Regions from separate parts of the Arthrobacter sp. R4-81 genome, predicted to be linked through region 3. Evidence: riboswitches for the same ligand, from Rfam matches in the RefSeq annotation. Region 3 holds a riboswitch; each other region holds the start of a gene.
What was found. Region 3 has a riboswitch for S-adenosylmethionine ahead of M1E05_RS02525 (DUF1737 domain-containing protein). Riboswitches for the same ligand answer to the same signal wherever they lie in the genome.

Region 1 (6,672 bases), 1.7 Mb from region 3:
CAGTGCCGGCCGGCCTGCCAGGCAGGCGCGGCAGGAACCGCAACTGGGAACGAATACGAGCACCACGTGGTCCCCGACACTGACATCTGCTATACCCGGCCCGAGGGCCACCACCCGCCCTACCGCCTCATGGCCGAGAGCCATAGGTAAAGGCCTGACGCGCGACCCGTCCACCACTGAAAGGTCAGAGTGGCAAAGGCTCGAGCACGTAATGGCCACACCGATCTCACCGGCCCTGGGTTCCGGTTGGTCCAGCTCCTCAATTCTCAGGGTGTTTGCCTCGGTGTGAGCGGTGCCGGGCGGAACTGTTGCATGGAGGACGGCCGCGCGCATCAGGTCCTACTTTCGTCCGGCTGCCAGCAGATCCGCTGTTCCCCTGGCATCGGCGGCATCAACGTCCAGCAGGGAGATCCCGCGGGTCTCTTTCAGGACGAGTACGGCAACGGCCGTCACCAGGCATGCACCCATGAGGTACAGGGCTACCGGAGTGGAGGAGCCGAAGGCGTTCAGCAGGGACGTGGCGATAATCGGGGCGAGCGAGCCGGCCACAATCGAGGTTACCTGGTAGCCAAGGGACACTCCGGAGTAGCGCATCCGCGTGGGGAACATCTCCGCCATGATGGCAGGTTGTCCGGCGTACATGAGGGCGTGGAAGAGCAGGCCGATGGTGATCGCGGAAAGGATGATGAGGTCGTTCGCCGTATCCATCATCGGGAAGGCAAAGAATCCCCAGGTGCCGCCCAGGATCGCTCCGGCCAGGTAGACGGGACGGCGGCCGAAGGCGTCCGACAGCTTCCCGACGAGCGGCACGGCGCAGAAGTGTACGAAGTGGGCAACCAGGAGAAGGAGCAGGATCCGTGACGTGTCTGTCTGGACAACCACCTTCAGGTACGTGATGGAGAACGTCACCACGAGGTAGTACAGGATGTTCTCCGCGAAGCGCAGGCCCATGGCGGTAAAGACACCACGGGGATAGCGGCGGAACACCTCGGCCACGCCGTAGCCCTTTTTCTCGACGGCTACTTCTTTACGGGCCTCGAGGAAGATGGGAGCGTCGCTGACTTTGGTTCGGATGTAGTAGCCGACGACGACGATCACCGCGGACAACCAGAACGCTACGCGCCATCCCCAGCCCAAGAAGTCAACGGACGACAGCACTGCCGAGAGCGTGAAAAGCACACCGGTGGCGAGCAGGTTGCCCACCGGCACGGCAGCTTGGGGCCAGCTGGACCAGAAGCCACGGGACGCGCTGGGGCTGTGCTCTGCGACGAGAAGCACGGCCCCTCCCCATTCCCCGCCTACAGCGAAACCTTGGACGAAGCGAAGGAAGACGAGCAGCGCCGGCGCCCAGTAGCCGATCTCGCCGAAAGTGGGAAGGCAGCCCATCAGGAAGGTGGATACGCCCACCAGGATGATGCTCAGCTGCAGGAGCTGCTTCCGGCCGAACTTGTCGCCGAAGTGGCCAAACACAATTCCGCCGATGGGGCGTGCAATGAAGCCGACAGCGTAGGTGACGAAGGCTGCGATGATGCCGTCCAGTTCCGTGCCCGAGTTCGGGAAGAACATCTTGCCGAAGACGAGGGTGGCGGCTGAGGCGTAGAGGAAGAACTCATACCACTCCACCACAGTCCCGGCCATGGAGGCGGTGACAACTTTTTTGAGCCCTGAAGCTTTGATATCAGTTTCTTCTAAACGCCTTGCGGCGGAGTTTTCCGTACTCATGATGCGAACTCCTTCAGCGTCTACATCGACGCCACGTGGAACCATTCGAAGGCGGACGCTGGTGACCTGCACCACGAACCGCCGGATTCATCGAGTATGGCCTCACATCAGTGCAGGCTCAACGGCGAAAAGTGCAGACATGCTCTGCAAAAATGCAGAAACTCTGCGCTCGAGGCCTGCCTAGGGAAAGAAGCTCCTGCGCAGCTCTTCGCTGAGCTGCCCGATCTCCGTGAGGAAACCGTCATGGCCAATCGGTGCCTCAATGACGTGGACGGGAACGTCGCCCGGCAGCGCCTGGGCAAGCTCGTGGGACTGTGCAGGAAAGTACAGCCGGTCCGTGTCAACCGCCGCCACAAAGAACTGGGCGGTCGCGGCAGACAACGCGTCCTTGAGTGGGCCGCGCCCCCGGCAGACGTCGTGGCTCATGAGCGCCTCGGTGATGGCAATGTAGCTGTTGGCGTCAAAACGCTTTACCAGCTTGCTGCCCTGGTGGTCCAGATAACTTTCCACCTGGTACCGGCCACGCTCCCCCAACGACACTGCCTGCAGCGGGCTTTCGCCACGCTGGGCATCCCGGCTGAATCTCGTGTCCAGTTCAGCAGCTGAACGGTAGGTGATGTGGGCGATGCGTCGGGCAAGGGCGAGCCCTGCTTCGGGCTCGGGCCCACCGTAGTAGTCCCCGCCGTTGAAATTCACGTCCTGTCGGATGGCAAGAGTCTGAGCCTGGGCAAAAGCGATCTGCTCTGCGGTGCTGCGCGCGCCGATGGAGATCACTCCACAGCGCTGCACCCGACCCGGATGGCTGACAGCCCACTCAAGGGCACGGGCACCGCCGAGGGAGCCGCCCAGCACGGCATACCAGCTGCCGATGCCCAAGGCGTCAGCAAGGCGCGCTTCCGCCGCCGTCGTATCCCGCAGCGTCACCAGCGGGAAGCGTGAGCCCCAAGGACGGCCATCGGGTGCCACCGTCGAGGGTCCCGTGGACCCGTAACAGCCACCGAGGATATTGATGGAGACGACGAAGAACTTGTCGGTGTCAACGGGGGCTCCCGGACCCGCCAGCTGTTCCCACCAGCCTTCCTCCTCGCTCTCACCGCGGGTAACATGCGTGCTCCCGGTAAGGGCATGCTGGATCAGGACAGCGTTGGAGCCATCACTGTTGAGGGTTCCCCAGGTTTCGTAGGCCAACGTGACGTCGGGAAGGTGGCCCCCGGCTTCGAGTTTGAGGCCGCCGATGGTGAGAAACCGGACAGTCCCGTCCGGAACGCTCTTCGGATGCGCAACGGGTTCCGTTGCAGGCAGTTCGGTTCCGGGCAGTTGGATTCCGGGTACGCCGGTGCGGTTGACGGCAATCGTCATAAGAGGACCTTTTCTACGCGCTTGCCTGCCATCAGCTGACTGACAGGCCAGGTCTTCACCCGGGGCACCCCACCGCGGAAGGAGGGTTGCCGGCCAGCAAGCCGGGGCTGTCGCTGGCACTCATGACCTTTTCAAAGTCTACGGAGAACGGTGCCGTAATAGCGAAGATTGTGACAGCAATATGACTCAGGAGGACAAAGGGCGACGACGACGCGCGATAGTAGCGCAGTTAGGTGACCCTAAGCTGAGAGGCCCATCACAAAGTGCCAAGATGAAGGCTATGCGCATGGATCACGTCTCTTACGCCTGTGAAAACGATGGCCTCGCGGCCACTACCGAACGAATTTCGTCCGCCTTGGGCGTCGAAGCTGTGAAAGGCGGGGTACATCCCCGCTTTGGAACCCGGAACATGATCATCCCGCTCGCCGGGCACAAATACCTTGAAGTCGTGGAGGTCCTTGACCACCCGGCATCAGATAAAGCACCCTTCGGACAGGCCGTCCGGGCCCGCTCGGCGGCTGGCGGGGGCTGGATGGGCTGGTGCGTCGAAGTAGACGACCTGGCGCCGTTCGAGGAGCGGCTTGGCCGTGCGGCCGTCAATGGAAACCGTAAATTCCCGGACGGACGCGAACTCGTTTGGAAGCAAATAGGCATCCTGGGACTCATCGCCGATCCCCAGGTTCCCTACATGCTCAAGTGGGAAGGTGACCCGTCACTGCACCCGTCCAACGCGTACCCAAGCAGCGTCAAGATGTCCAGCCTCACCATTGCCGGATCAGCCGAGCGGGTCACCGAATGGCTGGGTGAGCCCGTGGAGAGGCCTCTTGAAGACGTCGCCGTAAACTGGCTCGCACCGCACGGAACGCCGGGGATTCTGTCCGTCACGTTCGAAACCCCCATCGGAGCAGTCACCATCTGATCCAGCCACTGTGGGGAGGCTACCTCGTTCTTTGGAGAGAGCTCCCCCATATCCACGGGCAAAGTCTGCCCACAATACTTCGGCCGCCAACAGCGGGTGCCAATGACGTCACTTGCTGATGGTGGCCGAATTCCTTTAAGCCCTTACCCCAGCCCGATTGCCTTGCCAAAGAGACTGAAGCCCACGAAGGCCACTATGTCCAGCAGGGCGTGGGCAATGACGAGGGGCATTACCCTGCGCGTCCGGGTGTACAGCCATGCGAACACAGCTCCCATCACCGCGTTGCCGATGAAGGGGCCAAAGCCCTGGTACAGGTGGTAGCTTCCACGGAGCACGGCGCTGGTGAAGATGGCCAGCGGCACGCTCCAGCCGAACTTCCCGAGCCGGTTGAGCAGATACCCCACCACGATGACTTCCTCGACGATCCCGTGCCGGATGGCAGAGAGGATCAGAACCGGGACGGTCCACCAGTAGTCGTCAAGGGCGCTCGGGATGATGGCGGTGGTGATGCCCAGTTGCCTGCCGACGGCATAGAGCGCCAGCGAGGGGATGCCGATCAAGGCGGCGAGTCCCACCCCTTGCAGCAGGTCCTTCCCCGGCCGGGCCAGGTCGAAGCCCAGCTTGCCGAACGCGGACTGTCCCCGAAGGCCTGCGGGCCGTTGTTCTGTGAGGAAGTAGAAGACCAGGAGCACCGGCACCAGGGCAAAGGCAATGTCCAGCAATTGGTAGGTCAGGTCGAAGTATTCCCGCGTACTTTGGGAACGGTTGAGGGTGGACGTGCCCTGGGCCAGCGGCGCCTGGCTCATCTTGTCCAGCAGCTGCACCACTGAGTAAACGGCGGACTGGCCCAGGGAGAGGCCCAGGACAATCAACACTTCAATCCGCAGACGACGGCGGGATGGCACCAGCATGTTCCTATCTTGCATGCATTTGCTGGTTCTTTCCTGTACCCACCCGGTACAAGCCGGACCTGCCCCTATGCTTGAGGCTTATGAGCGCGCCCGGGAAAATCATCATGATCCGGCATGGCCAGTCGGCTGCCAACGCCGATACCTCGATCTACAACCGTGTGCCCGATTACCGCATCCCCCTCACGCTTGCAGGACTGGAGCAGGCCAGGAAGGCCGGGGACGATGTGCGCCGTCAGCTCGACGGTCAGCAGGTGTGCGTCTATGTCTCTCCTTACCTCCGGGCCTATCAGACCCTCGAGGCGCTGAACCTGGGCAACCTCGTTGAGCGCGTCATTGAGGAGCCCCGGCTAAGGGAGCAGGACTGGGCCAACTTCCAGATCTCCGGGGAGATCGAGGACCAGAAGGAGCTCCGCAACGCCTACGGACACTTCTTCTACAGGTTCCGTGAGGGCGAGTCAGGTTCCGACGTCTACGACCGCATCTCCTCCTTCATGGAAACCCTGTACCGGCATTGGTCCAAGCCCTCCTACGCGCCGAACGCCCTGCTGGTGACCCACGGGCTGACCATGAGGCTGTTCTGCATGCGTTGGTTCCATTGGTCTGTGGAGTACTTCGAGTCCCTCAACAATCCCGAGAACGCCGAAGTCCGGACCCTGATCCGCACCGAGCTCGGCAAATACGAGTTGGACAAGCCCTTCAGCCAGTGGGTGGAGCGCCGGGTGGACGAGACGGTGCTCGACGCTCCCCCGATGCTCTTCTAGCCGGTCCAGAGGCCTACCCCACGGCCTGGCTTTACTTAGCCCGTGCGCCGGCACGCCAGACAGCGTGCGTCAGCGGGATTCCCGGGCGGTAGGCGAGGTGAGTCGCCGAGGGCGCATTGAGCATGTGAAGGTCTGCCCGGTGGCCGACGGCGAGGGAACCCACCGCCCGTTCCCCGTCGACGTCGTTCCCCGACTCCCGGCCCAGCGCCAGGGCACCGCCGTAGCTCGCCGCGCGGACAGCTTCGTGGACACTGAGGCGCATCTGCAGCACGGCAGTGGTCACGCAGTAGGCCATGGAACTCGTGTAGGACGTTCCCGGATTGCAGTTGGAGGCCAGGGCAATCGGGACTCCGGCGTCCAGGAGCTCGCGGCCGGGCGCAAGGGGCTGTCTGGTGGACAGGTCGCAAGCGGGAAGGCAAGTGGCCACCGTTCCCCGCTGTCCGTTTCCAGTGTTCCCGGACCAGCTGGCGGCGAGCGCGTCCAGGTCTGCCCGTGACAGGTAGTTGACGTGGTCGACACTGGCTGCGCCAAACTCCACCGCCAGCTGAACCCCCGGGCCCTCGCCAAGCTGGTTGCCGTGGACGCGCAGGCCCAGTCCTGCATCCTTGCAGGCCTTCAGCACCCGCCTTGACTGCTCTTCGGTGAAGGCGCCGCGCTCACAGAAGACGTCTGCCCAGCGGACGTAGGGCCGGACTGCCGTCAGCATCGGGCCGCAAACGAGGTCCGTGTATTCCTCCGCGTCCATTCCGTCCGGCACCAGGTGCGCTCCGAGAAAGGTCACTTCGTCGACGGCGGTGGCGGCGATGCGGGCACTCCGGGCCTCGTTTTCCACATCCAGTCCGTAGCCCGTTTTGGTTTCCAGGTACGTGGTCCCCTGGGAGACGGCCTCCGCCACCCGGCCAAGCGCCAGCCGGGTCAGGTCGTAGTCGCTGGTGTTCCGGGTAGCGCCGGTGGTCACCGCTATGCCCCCCGCGCTGTAGCTTTCGCCAGCCATGCGGGC
Region 2 (6,672 bases), 1.2 Mb from region 3:
GGATGGCGGCTGCCGTCCTTGCTGTCATTTCGGCCTTGAACGCCTTCGTTGAATGGCGCAGTGCCGACATCAGTTCCAAGGAAGGCCGCCAGTCCCGTCGTAATCAGTTGCTGAAGAACATGACACTCACAGGAGGCGTCCTTCTGGCTTCAGTGGATACAGCAGGCAAGCCGAGCCTGGCGTGGCGCGCCGAACACCTCGCCGCAGACGCGCGGAAAAGCGCGGGGCATTTGGCCGCCGATGCCAAGAAAACCACTGGCAAGCAGCTGAAGCGTGCAGACAAAGCAGTGCGCAAGGCAGTAGACCATGCAGTGGGAGCATAAAGCAGTATGACCGGAACCACCTCAGCCGCTCACGCTGCCCCCCTCTCGGCTGACCCTGGCCAGCACTGGCCGGCACCATACGCAGTCCGCCCGGTTAACGCCACAGTGGCAGTACCCGGTTCAAAGTCCCTGACCAACAGGTACCTTGTCCTGGCAGCACTCGCCGATGGCCCTTCACGGCTACGGGCTCCACTCCACTCACGCGATTCTGCATTGATGATCCAGGCGCTGCGCCAACTGGGAGCCACCATCACCGAGGTTCCCGGAGACAGCGTGTTCGGCCCCGACCTTGAGGTATCGCCCATCACCGGATCCGACGCTGCCGGGGAGGCTTCTATAGATTGCGGCCTCGCGGGTACAGTGATGCGTTTCGTTCCCCCGCTCGCGGCGCTGCGCAACGGCGGCACCCTGTTCGACGGCGACCCGCACGCACGGATACGGCCCATGGGCACCATCATCACGGCTCTTACCTCGCTGGGCGTTACAGTCAGCGGCGAAGCAGACGGGCCGCCGTCGTCCCTGCCGTTTAAGGTTGAAGGGACCGGTCAGGTTCGCGGAGGGCACCTGGTTGTTGATGCCAGCGCCTCCTCACAGTTTGTATCTGCGCTGCTGCTGGTGGGAGCCAGGTTCACCGAAGGCCTCCACCTGGAACACGTCGGCGCCCCTGTCCCCAGCCTTGACCACATCAACATGACGGTTGCAGCACTGCGCGGCGTAGGCGTCTCCGTGGACGATTCCCGCCCGAATCACTGGGTGGTCTCCCCCGGCCCTATCAGTGCCTTCGATCAAAGGATCGAACAGGACCTGTCCAACGCCGGGCCTTTCCTCGCCGCCGCAGTGGCTACGGGTGGAACGGTACGGATTCCCAACTGGCCCGAGGGCACCACGCAGGTCGGCGACATGTGGCGCACCATCCTCCCGGCATTCGGCGCGACTGTCAGTCTGGAGGACGGGACCTTGACCGTCACCGGCGGGACCGAAATCAAGGGCGTCGAATTCAGCGACACGAGCGAGCTTGCCCCAACGGTTGCCGCGCTCTGTGCACTTGCCACCGGTCCGTCCAGGCTCAGCGGCATCGCCCACCTGCGGGGCCATGAGACGGACCGCCTTGCTGCCTTGGTAAGCGAGATCAATGGGCTTGGTGGGGACGTCGAGGAAACACCGGATGGCCTGCTCATTCGGCCCGCTCGGCTCCATCCGGGCATTTTCCACAGTTATGCTGACCACCGCATGGCGACGGCAGGCGCCATTGTGGGTCTCGCCGTCCGTGGCGTGGAAGTCGAAGATATCGCCACCACGGCAAAGACCATGCCTGAATTTCCGCAAATGTGGACTGACATGCTGGCCCAGGGACCTGACTCCGGCTCCGCCACACGCCGTGGACCACGGCACGCCCGGGAAGAGGCTTCCAACGGTGGCACGCAGCACTGAATCGTGGGACGAGTCCGATGTCCGCATTCGTCCGAACAAAAAGGGTTCGCGCCCACGGACGAAGGATCGTCCCAGTCACGATGATGCCGTTATCGGGAGGATCATCACCGTGGACAGGGGACGGTACACCGCTGTAGTGGGCGAAGACTCCGGGAATGAACGGACAGTGGTGGCCGCCCGGGCCAGGGAGCTTCGCCGCTCCCCCGTGGTGGCTGGAGACTTTGTGTCGCTAGTTGGAGACGTTTCGGGAGAGCCTGACACGCTGGCACGGCTGGTCAGGATTCAAGACCGCAAAACGCTCCTGCGCCGCAGCGCCGATGATACCGATCCCATTGAGCGCGCAGTGGTGGCCAATGCCGATCAGCTCGTCATCGTGGTTGCGGCAGCCAACCCGGAGCCACGCACAGGTTTCATTGACCGCGCCCTGGTGGCAGCGTACGACGCCGGCATCGACCCCCTGCTGCTGGTCACCAAAGCCGACGTCAAAGACCCGGCCGAGCTGCTGGCCAACTACCGCCATCTGGACTTTCCGGTCATTATCAGCCGCACCGCTGACTCAGCGGCTTCAGGCATCGATGCCCGCTCGGATGACGGGCTGTCAGCCCGTCTGGACCGTGAAGCAGTCGCGCAGCTGCGCCATCACCTTGACGGCAAAGTCACCGTCATGCTCGGCCACTCGGGCGTTGGCAAGTCCACCATGGTGAATGCCCTCACCGGCGCTGAACGGGCCACCGGAGGGGTCAATGCCGTGACAGGCCGCGGCCGCCACACGTCGTCGTCGGCCCTTGCCTTGAAAGTGACCGGCGCTCCCACGGGAAGCTGGATCATCGACACACCCGGAATCCGCTCCTTCGGCCTGGCCCACGTGGATCCGGACAGGATCCTGCACTCCTTCCCGGACCTTGAGCCTGGGACCGAGGCTTGTGAGCGTGGCTGCAAGCACGACGCCACAGCAGTCAACTGCGGAGTGGATGCCTGGGTGGCCGAAGGCCATGCCGGAGCATCCGGTGCCGCACGGCTCGCTTCGCTCCGGCGCCTCCTCGGCACAGATCCCCGCATGGAAGCACAGGAAACAAAGGAACTCGGCAGCGTCTCCTAAAGGCACGCTGGGTCATATTGGCAGCGTTGCTGCACCGCTTCCGGGCCTGAAGGCCGCCGAGACGGTAGTTTGGAACCATGACCCAACCCGCTTCGAGCTACAACGATGACCTGCGCCTCGCCCACGTCCTGGCTGACTCCGTGGACGACCAGACCATGAGCCGCTTTAAGGCGCTTGACCTTCAGATCGAAACGAAGCCTGATCTGACACCGGTTACAGACGCTGACAAGGCTGCCGAGGAATCCATTCGCGGCCAGCTGTCGCGCTCGCGCCCCCGCGACGCGGTCCTCGGTGAGGAGTTCGGAAGCTCAGGGCACGGTTCCCGTCGCTGGATCATCGATCCCATCGACGGAACAAAGAACTTCGTTCGGGGCGTGCCGGTCTGGGCCACCCTCATCGCGCTCGTGGATGAAGGCGAACCCGTAGTTGGCCTGGTCAGTGCGCCGGCTCTGGGCAAACGCTGGTGGGCAGCCAAAGGCGCGGGGGCATACATGGGCCGATCCCTGGCTGCGGCCACCAGACTGCGTGTCTCAAACGTCTCGGAGCTTTCCGACGCTTCGTTGTCCTACTCCAGCCTGGGTGGCTGGAAGGAACGCGGGAACCTCGATGAGTTTCTGGGATTGACTGAGGAGGTCTGGAGGACAAGGGCGTACGGGGATTTCTGGTCCTATTGCCTGGTTGCCGAGGGTGCAGTGGATATAGCCTGCGAGCCCGAACTGAATCTTTACGACATGGCGGCGCTGGTTCCCATTGTGACCGAAGCGGGCGGGCGGTTCACCTCATTGGAGGGCGACGACGGTCCCTTCGGAGGCAATGCCCTCGCTACCAACTCGATCCTCCACTCAGAGGTGCTCAAGCGGCTCAACCCAAATCTGGACGACCTCTTATAGTAGACCGGCTGACGAATTATCGACGGCGGAACATCCAGCTAAGGGTGTTCCGCCGTCGTTTTGTTCGGTCAAACGGTTGTTTGTCCACCTGCCGTAACAATCGGCTTAACATTCGGATCGACTTTTTTATGGCTGACTGAATGTCTTAAGCTCGATATCAGGTCACGAGTGCCAGCGCTAAACCCCGGTTTGCTGGCCGGCAACCCTCCATTCGCGGTGGGGTGCCCCGGGTGACGACCAGGCCGGTCCGGAACGGACCCGGCAAGCGCGGATCCCGGCTGAGGGGTCCTGTTCGAGTGAGGTCCCGTTGACTACTGCCATTTACTCCCCCGACGCCGCTGCTCACGCTTCTTTTAGCGAACAGCACGTTGCCCTCTCCGTTTCCCGTCGCCCGCTTGCAGCCGTCACCGGGGCGGAAATCCAGGCGCCGCTCATCCAGGGCGGACACATCCGCTACGCCAACCTCGACTACGGCGCGTCGGCACCAGCGCTCTCCGTTGTCTCGGCCTACCTGAACGAGATCCTGCCCTATTACGCGAGTGTCCACCGCGGCGCGGGTTACGCCTCACAGATCAGCACCTCCGTTTATGAGAACTCGCGCAACATTGTTCGCGACTTCGTAGGCGGCCGCTCCGATGATTCCGTGATTTTCACGCGCAACACCACTGATTCGCTAAATCTCCTGGCCGGGTGCCTCCCCGCAGCGGGCGGACAGCACATTGGTGAAGTGCTGTATCTCGACATCGAACACCACGCCAACCTGCTTCCGTGGCAGGGAGTCCCGCACCGCAGCGTCGTGGCAGAGGAGACCCTCGCCGGAACCATCGCCAATCTCCGCGCAGAGCTGGAACAGGGCGACATCAGCCTGCTTGCGGTCACCGGAGCCTCAAACGTCACCGGTGAAATCCTGCCCATTCGCGAACTGGCCGCATTGGCGCACCAATTCGGCGCCCGGATCGTCGTTGACGCGGCCCAGCTTGCTCCGCACCGCCGCATCAACATTGCAGCGGACGACGTCGATTACCTCGCCTTTTCGGGTCACAAGCTCTACGCTCCATTCGGTTCCGGCGTCCTGGTGGGCCGCCCTGACTGGCTCGACGCCGGCACACCCCACCTTGCAGGCGGCGGCGCGGTCCGCGAAGCCAGGCTGGACAGCGTCAGCTGGACGACTGGCCCGGCACGCCATGAGGGCGGCTCCCCCAACGTTCTGGGCGCTGCGACCCTTGCCCGGGCCACCCAGGTCATTGCCGCCCTGGACCAGGACCTGTGGCACGCCCACGAGTCGGCCATCCGTTCCTTCCTCGTCGAAGGGCTGCAGAAGATCGAAGGCGTCACCGTTCACCAGATCTTCAGTGACACCGATTCCGCCACAGACACGATCGGGGTCGTGAATTTCTCGGTGGAGGGCTACGACGCGGGCCTGGTGGCCGCATACTTGTCAGCGGAGCACGGCGTGGGGCTCCGCGACGGCCGTTTCTGCGCCCATCCGCTCCTGAAGCGGCTGGGCCTGCCCTCAGGATCGTTGCGGGCAAGCTTCGGCTTGGGCTCCCGCCTCGAGGACGCCCAGCGGCTGCTTGCGGGCATCGAGGAGCTGCGCCGTACGGGTCTTGGCTGGGACTACGTAGTCGACGCCGGACGCTGGGTGCCGGCAAATGACACCCGCACCTACCCTGAATGGGCACCAAACACCCCGGGAACCGCCGGAGCGGCGCCCTGCATTGAAGACTGACCCGCGCTGAAGAGGTAAATTCAGGGGGTAACCAACAGCCGGCCGGAGGAGAGTACGCGTGGCGCGGGGAGGCCCCAAACTTCATCAGCAGCGCCGCCGCGAACTGGGCATGGCATTCCAGGACGGCGGCGAGCACTACGATCGGGTCCGCCCGAATTACCCTCTTGACTCCGTGGATTGGCTCGTGCCGGCCGCGGCCCATGACGTTGCCGACGTCGGTGCCGGAACCGGTAAGTATACCGAGTTGCTGGCCCAACGCGGCATGCGGGTGACCGCCGTCGATCCTTCCCCGGACATGCTCGGACAGCTGCGCAGGGCGCTGCCCGGCGTAACGGCGCTTGAGGGCACGGCGGAGTCCACCGGACTCGGGGATGCCGCGTTCGACGTCGTAACTGTCGCCCAGGCGTGGCACTGGTGCGATCCCCTGCGGGCCAGCACAGAGGCCGCCCGGATCCTCCGCCCCGAAGGAGTGTTGGGGCTCATCTGGAACCAGCTGGACACTTCCGTGCCGTGGGTGCACCGGCTTTCCCGGATCATGCATGCCGGCGACGTCCTCAAACCACACTTCAGGCCGGTTGTGGGGCCCGAATTTGTCGATCTGGAAAGCCATCTGACGCGCTGGGAGGACCTGCTGACACCCGATGACATTCTTGAACTCACCAAGTCCCGCAGCTATTACCTCGGCGCCTCTGCAGCTGTCCGGGCGAAAGTCATAGCAAATCTCGAGTGGTATCTTCATGAGCACATGGGTCACGCAGCCGGCGTAGCCATCGGCCTCCCCTATTTGACCCAATCCTGGAAGGCCTATAAAGCGTGAGGCTGCAGGACATAGCGGTAGGCTTGGTTCCGTGAAGACCAGTGCGCCATCCTCCTCCATCGAGGACTACGTCAAGGTCATCTACTCCTTTACGGAGTGGCAGGATAAGCCCATCACTTCGTCGCAACTGGCCCAGCGCCTGGGCGTCGCCAACTCCTCAGTCTCGGAAATGGTCCGGAAGCTCAAGGAACAAGGGCTGGTTGACCATAAGCCCTACAGCGCCATTACCCTGACGGACAACGGGGTCAACCTCGCTCTTTCCATGGTCCGGCGGCACCGGCTCATCGAAACCTACCTCGTGCAGGAACTGGGCTACAGCTGGGACGAAGTCCATGACGAAGCGGAGCACCTCGAGCACGCGGTGTCGGACACCTTCATCGAGC
Region 3 (6,672 bases):
TTGTGCCGTCAGCGGAGATCGAGGAAACAGGATCGACATCGGTCTTCTTGCATACGGCGGGCATGCTTGTGAAGACTCCGTTGCCGGCCGTCAGGGTGGCCCGGACGTTGTCTACGGGCTCGTTGAGTTGAGGTGCATCGGCGTCGTTGGTGTTGACATGAAATTCGGCGACGCGGGTGGACGCGAAGGGGGCGTCGGTAGGAGCCGGATCGCCGGCCCAGTTAGCAGTGATCTCGTGAATGGAGCCAGGGGCTGCCCAGGCTGCGGGAAGAGTTCCCATGATAAGTGCTGCCAGCAGTGCGAACGCGACAGTGAAAGACAGAGTCTTTCGCGCCATGCTCCCGTCGATGCTCCTAAGGGGAGTCCGGGAACCAACACCCTCCCAGAGGTTCCTTGGACCTTTCCCGAGACTTGGGCTCTGACGTAAATAGTTCAACTGAGTACCACCTGACGGTTGGATCAGGGCACAGATTCGACCCCAATGTAGCTTTGGGTCGCGTCATTTACAGCTGATGGCTCTGTAATTTGCTTCCCCCCAAGCTAAATATTAGATGCAACTGTCGGCTTGTCAATTACTGGATAAGTACATTACAAGGCCGTCAATAAAGGTCAGCATGCTTGCCAATAGAAACTAATACGGATGACCGGTTTAAACGCTCACATGTCCGGACATGGATCAACGATCCGGCATCAGTACCCCTAGATGACGCGGAAGCTGGCGCATCGCTCATCGGTTTCACGCTTGGTAAACCCTCACGAGGTCGTCAACTAATCGGAGGCCTATCGTCTTCTATCAACCAAAAGTAAAGACACGCCGCCCTTCGTACCTTTAATTTTGAAATGTTTATCAAAGCCCGCAAACAATTCTGCTTGGAATCCATGTTTAGTAAATGAACCGGCTAGCTGTTACTACATTTTGCGCGGCGCAACAAAGTAGCAACATCACGTTCAACGTCGCTGCTTCAGGATTTTTTGCTTCCTACAGCTGTTAACGGGCGGGATGACAGATCGTGACGGCATTCCGGCAAGCCCGGAAAAGGCCAATGCCAGGGAGGTCTCGACGACAACGTCTCAACCCCCATCACCCAGAACGGGTCCCAGAGCCAGAGTCGCTTACGCCACGCTGAGCGCAGCTGTTATACATTCCCAGCTCATTCCCCCACAATCCGATGCGGTTTCATGAAACGAGCGTAGTGGGGCAGAACAGATGCAGGCCCTGAAGTCAGGAGCCTGCATCTGTTGCTGGTTCTCTTTGCAGCGGGCGAAGCTGTCAACGCAGCCAGCGTAGCGACGGGTTCTTGATGAGGGCGGACCACTGCTGGCCCAGGCCCCAGGTGTCCCCGGCGCGCGCTGCGGCCAGGGCTATGATGACCGCGGCGTACACAACGTGTTCGTCAATGAGGGGATTGTTCTGGAGCGGCAGGGATGACAGCCACATCAGGCCAAGAAGAAGGGTCCCGCCGGCCGCCGCGGTGCGGAGTGCTATCCCCAGAACCAGTGCGGTTCCCGGGCCCAGGAGTCCGAGCATAAAGAGCCAATCCACGACAGGCGAACCGGCCAGGGCCTGGAATATTCCGGAGAACGAACCCTTTAAGCTGCCGAGGTAGCCCGCAGTGGGCGAGCCACCGGCGATCCAGGCCTTCCCGGACGAAGTGGCAAAGCCGAGCCCGAAAGCCTTGTCCAGGAATGCCCAAAGAAAAACACTTCCAAGCACGATCCTGACGACTGCGAGGGGGCGGGCAGCTGCGGGCGCCAGTGGTGCGCTGCTGGCTGCTGGCTCCTGTGAGGCTGTGGCCGAGGTGCGTTGCTCTTCGGCTGCAATGTTTTGTCCGGTCTGCATTGGTTCTCCCTTTATCGAACGATCTGAGTATCGCTGAACACCGAATGCCCTTCGTGCTGACGGCCAGGAACTGCAGCACCTGCGTGGGGAGGGCGGCAGGTTTTGAAGCCGGGAAACAAACCAACACAAGCGGCGGCCGGTACCGCCACCATAGCTATGGCCTCAGACCTGCTTGAGTGCCTGCTCCAGGTCGCCGATGAGGTCGTCTGCATCTTCCAGCCCCACAGAAAGCCGCACCACGCCGTCCGTCAATCCGATGGCAGCCCGGCCTTCCGGTCCCATCGCGCGGTGGGTTGTGGTGGCAGGGTGCGTGATGAGGGATTTGGAATCGCCGAGGTTGTTGGAGATGTCGATGATTCCCAGGGCGTCAAGGAGGGCAAACGCCGCGTCCTTGGCGGTGCGCCCCGCCGAGGGGTTCAGCTCCAGGGTCAGCACCGTTCCGCCGGCCTTCATCTGCTTGGCCGCGAGCTCGTACTGTGCGTGCGACTTCAGCAGCGGGTACTTGACCCAGCTGACGCCCGGCTGCTGCTCCAGCCATTCGGCGAGGCGAAGCGCTGAGGCGGAGGAGTGGTTGACGCGCAGCGCCATGGTTTCAAGGCCCTTGGTCAGCACCCAGGCGTTGAAGGAGGACAGCGAAGGGCCGGTGTGCCGCATGAGCTGCTTCACGGGGCCGTCGATGAATTCCTTGGTTCCCATGATGGCGCCGCCCAGTACCCTGCCCTGGCCGTCAATGTGCTTGGTGCCGGAGTAAACTATGACATCCGCGCCGAGGTCTCCACAGCGCTGCAGCAGGGGAGTGGCAAATACGTTGTCGACGACGACGGTTGCGCCCGCGGCGTGCGCCAGTTCGCTGACGGCCGCGATGTCCACAATTTCCTGCATGGGATTGGAGGGTGATTCAAAGAAAACGGCGGTGGTGGGCACGGACAATGCCTCACGCCACTGCTCCAGGTCCGGGCCGTCGACGAAGACAGTCTCTACGCCCCAGCGCGGCAGGATCTCGTTGAGGATCACAAAGCAGGAACCAAACAGCGAGCGGGCCGCCACCACCCTGTCACCTGCAGCCAGGAGCGCGCCGAGCGCTGTGAAGACTGCGGACATGCCGGACGCCGTCGCAAAGCATGCTTCGGTTCCTTCCAACAGCCGCAGGCGTTCCTGGAAGGTTGCCACGGACGGATTGCCGTAGCGCGAGTAGACGAAGCGTTCGTCCTCACCAGTGAAGGCGCGCTCGGCTGCAGCCGCAGACTCGTAGACGAAGCCGGAATTGAGGAAAACCGGCTCAGCAGTCTCCTGGAAGTTGGTACGGTCGAGCCCGCCGCGAACAGCCTGGGTGTCAGGGCTCCAGCCAGCGGCGTCAGGGTTGAAGGTCACTTAGTTCTTTCCAAGGTTGGTGGGAAGGCCGCGGTTCTTCCAGCCGTTGACGGTGCGCTCGCCGTAGCGGTCGGGCTCGCCTTCGAACCCTTCCAGGATGTTGTACGAGGTGTAGCCCGCTTGCGTGGCGGCGATGGCTGCCGAGATGGAGCGCTGGCCGGAGCGACAAAGGAAAACGAGCTCGACGCCGGCATCTTCCGGGGCCTGCTGCTTGAGTTGGTCGATGAAATCCGGGTTCGGCACTCCGCCGGGGAAGGACCAGGAAATGAACAGAGGATCGTTCTCCGTCGCTTTGGTCTCGGGGATGCCGATGTGGGCCCATTCGCCCTCGGTGCGGACGTCCACAAGGATGGCACCGGCTTCGAGTTTGGCCCAGGCGTCTTCAGGTGTGAGGTCTCCTGCGTAGCTCATGCGTGCCCCTCAAATGCGTCTTGGGCGTCGTCGTCAGCGGTTTCGTCGGCTTCAAGACGGTCAACAGCGGTGGCAACTGCGGCATCGGCGCTGGCTATGGCCGTGGGGAGCACGAGTGCTTGCGCCACGATGACGTTGATGCCGTTGTAGGTGGCGGCCGGGCTTCCGTGCAGCACGTAGCCCTCGCCCAGGGCAGTGGAGATCCGCTCGCAGAAGCTGCGGTCATCCGGGCCGGTAATCAGCCGGTAGGTCAGTTTTTCTTCCGAAGCGGCAGCTTGGGCGCTGGGGGCCGGAATGGTTTGGGCAGGTGCGTCAGACACGAGGGTCTCCTTCTCTCACGCTTGCAGCTCGATGGGGTCGAATGCCGAGTATTCACCTGAGGCACCCCGCCGTGGGAGGAGGGTTGCCGACCGGCAAGTCAGGGCTTGGCGCCGGTTCTCATTACTCCTCAAAAAAGTAACACTTACGACGGCGGCCTGCACCGCCGTCGTCGTCATGTTCCGTAACGGGTGGACATGTCCACCACTGCCATTTTGGATCCCAGGAAATTTCGGCGTAGACGCAAGGGGTTGACCGGGGTCGGCTGCAAAGAGTTGATAAGCATACTTGCCATAGGGATAGTAAGCATGCTTATGGTAGAGCGTTGGATGGTATGCGCTGAGGGTTCTGCCCATGGCAGCAAGAATCGCAACCAGGAGGAGGGCTGGACGGATGATTCGGAATCAGGACGCCAATACCTGGAGCACGCATCAGCTGCTGTCTATGGCGGCACGGCTCGTCGAACGACGGCAGGACCGTGCGCTGGCAGCCTTAGGGCTTACCCACGCGGCAGTCATAGCTCTCCAGTGCCTCGACGGCGGCCCACTGAATCAGGAAAGGCTGGCAGCTCAAATCAAAGTGCAGAGCCAAAGCCTGGGCAAAGTGCTGGCGCGGCTTGAAGCGAGCGGCCTGGTGACACGCTCCCGCAGCCCCGTGGACCGCCGCAGCATAGATGTAGCCATTACCGAAGCCGGACGCAGGGCGCTGGACGCCGCGCGGCAGGCCGAACGGGACGCCCTTCCTCCTGGCATTTCGCGCCGCCGGTCCCTTCACGATGAACTGGCCCGTGTCATTGATTTTTTTCCGGACCGGCCGGGCCCGATTCCGGACATACGGACTGGACCCCAGGCCTTAGCGGAAGTACGCCGCGAGCCCCCAGCGAAGACCCATCAAGAGCCGGTCTCCGAGGACTCCAAGGAGCAGGACGAGCCGCCACAAGGTCCTTCCTGACGACACTTCTCCGTCGCCGGACCTTGCCTTGGACAGGCCCTATTCAGTCCCCGCGAAAAGCTCGCTGAGTTCCGCCGTGAGTTGTTTGCGGAGCGCCGGGGTCCCGATTTCCTTGCCGTCAATGTGGTTGACCGGCGCCAGGAGGCGGATGCTGGAAATCAGCCAGACGGCGTCGGCATCCAGCAGGTCCTGCGGTTCCAGCGGGCCATAGCCCAGCTCCCAGCCCGCAGTCTTGGCGGCCGTGAAAAGCGCGCCCTGGGAAGTGCCCGGGAGGATCCCGCTGTCCAGTTGGGGCGTGACAAGCCGCTTGACTGTGCGACTGACGCCGCCGTCGTCGTCGATCGTTTGAATCTGGGCGAGCAGCACGGTGGAGGTGGGACCCTCCAAGACCCGGCCGTCAGCTGATGTAAAGATGACGTCGTCGGCGCCCTGCCTGTGGGCGTACCGCAGGGCCGCCATATTGACGGCGTAGGACAGGGTCTTTGCTCCGAGGAGCAGCCATGGGGCACGCTCACCCGCTTCGCTGTCATAGCCCCGATCCAGCAGGATAACGTCCACGCCGGTTTCACGCTGACGACGGCCGGTGGCGGGCACTGGTGACACCTGGACCCAGCAGGTGGGACCGGACGAGCCTTCGACGCCACGTGTTACCAGGAGCTTCACCACTGCTTCCTCTTCCACCGGTTCAACGGCAGGATGCTTCGCGCGGTACTCCGTCAATGCCGTCGCGATGGCCAACCGCCACGTATCCTGGCCCGGGATGTGAAGGTCCAGGAGCCCGGCGGAGCTCTCCAGCCGGTTCAGGTGCGCCTGCAGCTTCCGGGGATGTCCCGCTACAGCGAGGAGGGACTCGAAGACGCCATCGCCGCGGGTGGCTCCCTGGTCCGTAGCCATCAGTTGCGGCTGTGAGGCGTCCGCAATCCGGCCGCTGGGGAACTCGGGATCAAGGAACACCAGCACCGTGGCGGGAGCAGCAGAAGTCATGCCTCCAGCTTAGTGGGGGCTGCTGCGGGATAGGCTGTGGACATTGCCCGCTCTGGAACAGGTCCGGCGGGCTGTGGACTATGGGGGTTCATTTTGCTGTGGCCGTTTCCGTTGGCTGGCACGTTGCCACCTTGGCTCATCTTGTTCCTGAGCCTGCTTGACCTGGTGATCCGCGTCCTGGCCGTTGGAATCATCCCCGGGAACCGTCGCCCCACGACGGCCATGGCCTGGCTGCTGGGTATCTTCTTTGTGCCTGTGCTGGGCCTCGTGCTTTTCCTGCTTTTTGGCAATTTCAGGCTTTCGCGCCGACGCAGGGCACAGCAGGAAGCGGTGAACAAGCGGATCCAGGCCGGCACATCGCAATTGGCCACCCTCGCGAGCCGGTATTCCGGCCCCGAGTGGGTCGGCTCAGCCGCGGAGCTCAACCGTAAACTTGGCTCGCTGCCCATGGTGGACGGCAACAGTGTGGAGCTGCTGCCAGGCTATCCGGACTCAATCAAGGCAATGACCGCAGCCGTGCGCCAGGCCAAGGTCTTCGTCAACGCCGAGTTCTACATCATGAGCACTGACCATGTGACCGAAGACCTCTTCGAGGCCCTGGTCGAAGCGGCGGAGCGGGGTGTTGAGGTCCGCGTCCTGTTCGACCATCTCGGCACCTTGCGCATCAACGGATACCGGAAGCTCATAAGACGGCTCAACGAGAGCAAGATCCAGTGGCGCCCCATGCTGCCGCTGCGTCCGGTCCACGGACAATGGCGGCGGCCGGATCTCCGCAACCACCGCAAAATCATGGTGAT

Region 1: it holds a riboswitch for S-adenosylmethionine, as region 3 does, so the genes downstream of both, metX (homoserine O-acetyltransferase MetX) here and M1E05_RS02525 (DUF1737 domain-containing protein) in region 3, are expected to answer to the same signal.
Region 2: it holds a riboswitch for S-adenosylmethionine, as region 3 does, so the genes downstream of both, M1E05_RS08095 (aminotransferase class V-fold PLP-dependent enzyme) here and M1E05_RS02525 (DUF1737 domain-containing protein) in region 3, are expected to answer to the same signal.

Annotation. Positions count from the first base shown of each region.
Region 1 covers NZ_CP096445.1:3,199,534-3,206,205, forward strand. Annotated here, with positions in the region: gene M1E05_RS14920 (zinc-dependent alcohol dehydrogenase family protein) at 1-333, opposite strand, end outside; gene M1E05_RS14925 (MFS transporter) at 340-1,722, opposite strand; gene metX (homoserine O-acetyltransferase MetX) at 1,903-3,081, opposite strand; SAM riboswitch class IV at 3,094-3,209, opposite strand; gene M1E05_RS14935 (VOC family protein) at 3,362-4,000, shown strand; gene M1E05_RS14940 (CPBP family intramembrane glutamic endopeptidase) at 4,144-4,911, opposite strand; gene M1E05_RS14945 (histidine phosphatase family protein) at 4,992-5,672, shown strand; gene hutI (imidazolonepropionase) at 5,704-6,672, opposite strand, start outside.
Region 2 covers NZ_CP096445.1:1,724,289-1,730,960, reverse strand. Annotated here, with positions in the region: gene M1E05_RS08115 (DoxX family protein) at 1-323, shown strand, start outside; gene aroA (3-phosphoshikimate 1-carboxyvinyltransferase) at 330-1,754, shown strand; gene rsgA (ribosome small subunit-dependent GTPase A) at 1,738-2,853, shown strand; gene hisN (histidinol-phosphatase) at 2,931-3,743, shown strand; SAM riboswitch class IV at 3,904-4,017, shown strand; gene M1E05_RS08095 (aminotransferase class V-fold PLP-dependent enzyme) at 4,051-5,472, shown strand; gene M1E05_RS08090 (class I SAM-dependent methyltransferase) at 5,531-6,289, shown strand; gene M1E05_RS08085 (metal-dependent transcriptional regulator) at 6,321-6,672, shown strand, end outside.
Region 3 covers NZ_CP096445.1:541,209-547,880, forward strand. Annotated here, with positions in the region: gene M1E05_RS02505 (DUF7927 domain-containing protein) at 1-337, opposite strand, end outside; gene M1E05_RS02510 (hypothetical protein) at 1,271-1,840, opposite strand; gene M1E05_RS02515 (O-succinylhomoserine sulfhydrylase) at 2,003-3,211, opposite strand; gene M1E05_RS02520 (rhodanese-like domain-containing protein) at 3,212-3,622, opposite strand; gene M1E05_RS02525 (DUF1737 domain-containing protein) at 3,619-3,942, opposite strand; SAM riboswitch class IV at 3,955-4,068, opposite strand; gene M1E05_RS02530 (MarR family winged helix-turn-helix transcriptional regulator) at 4,334-4,891, shown strand; gene M1E05_RS02535 (aminodeoxychorismate lyase) at 4,931-5,875, opposite strand; gene cls (cardiolipin synthase) at 5,969-6,672, shown strand, end outside.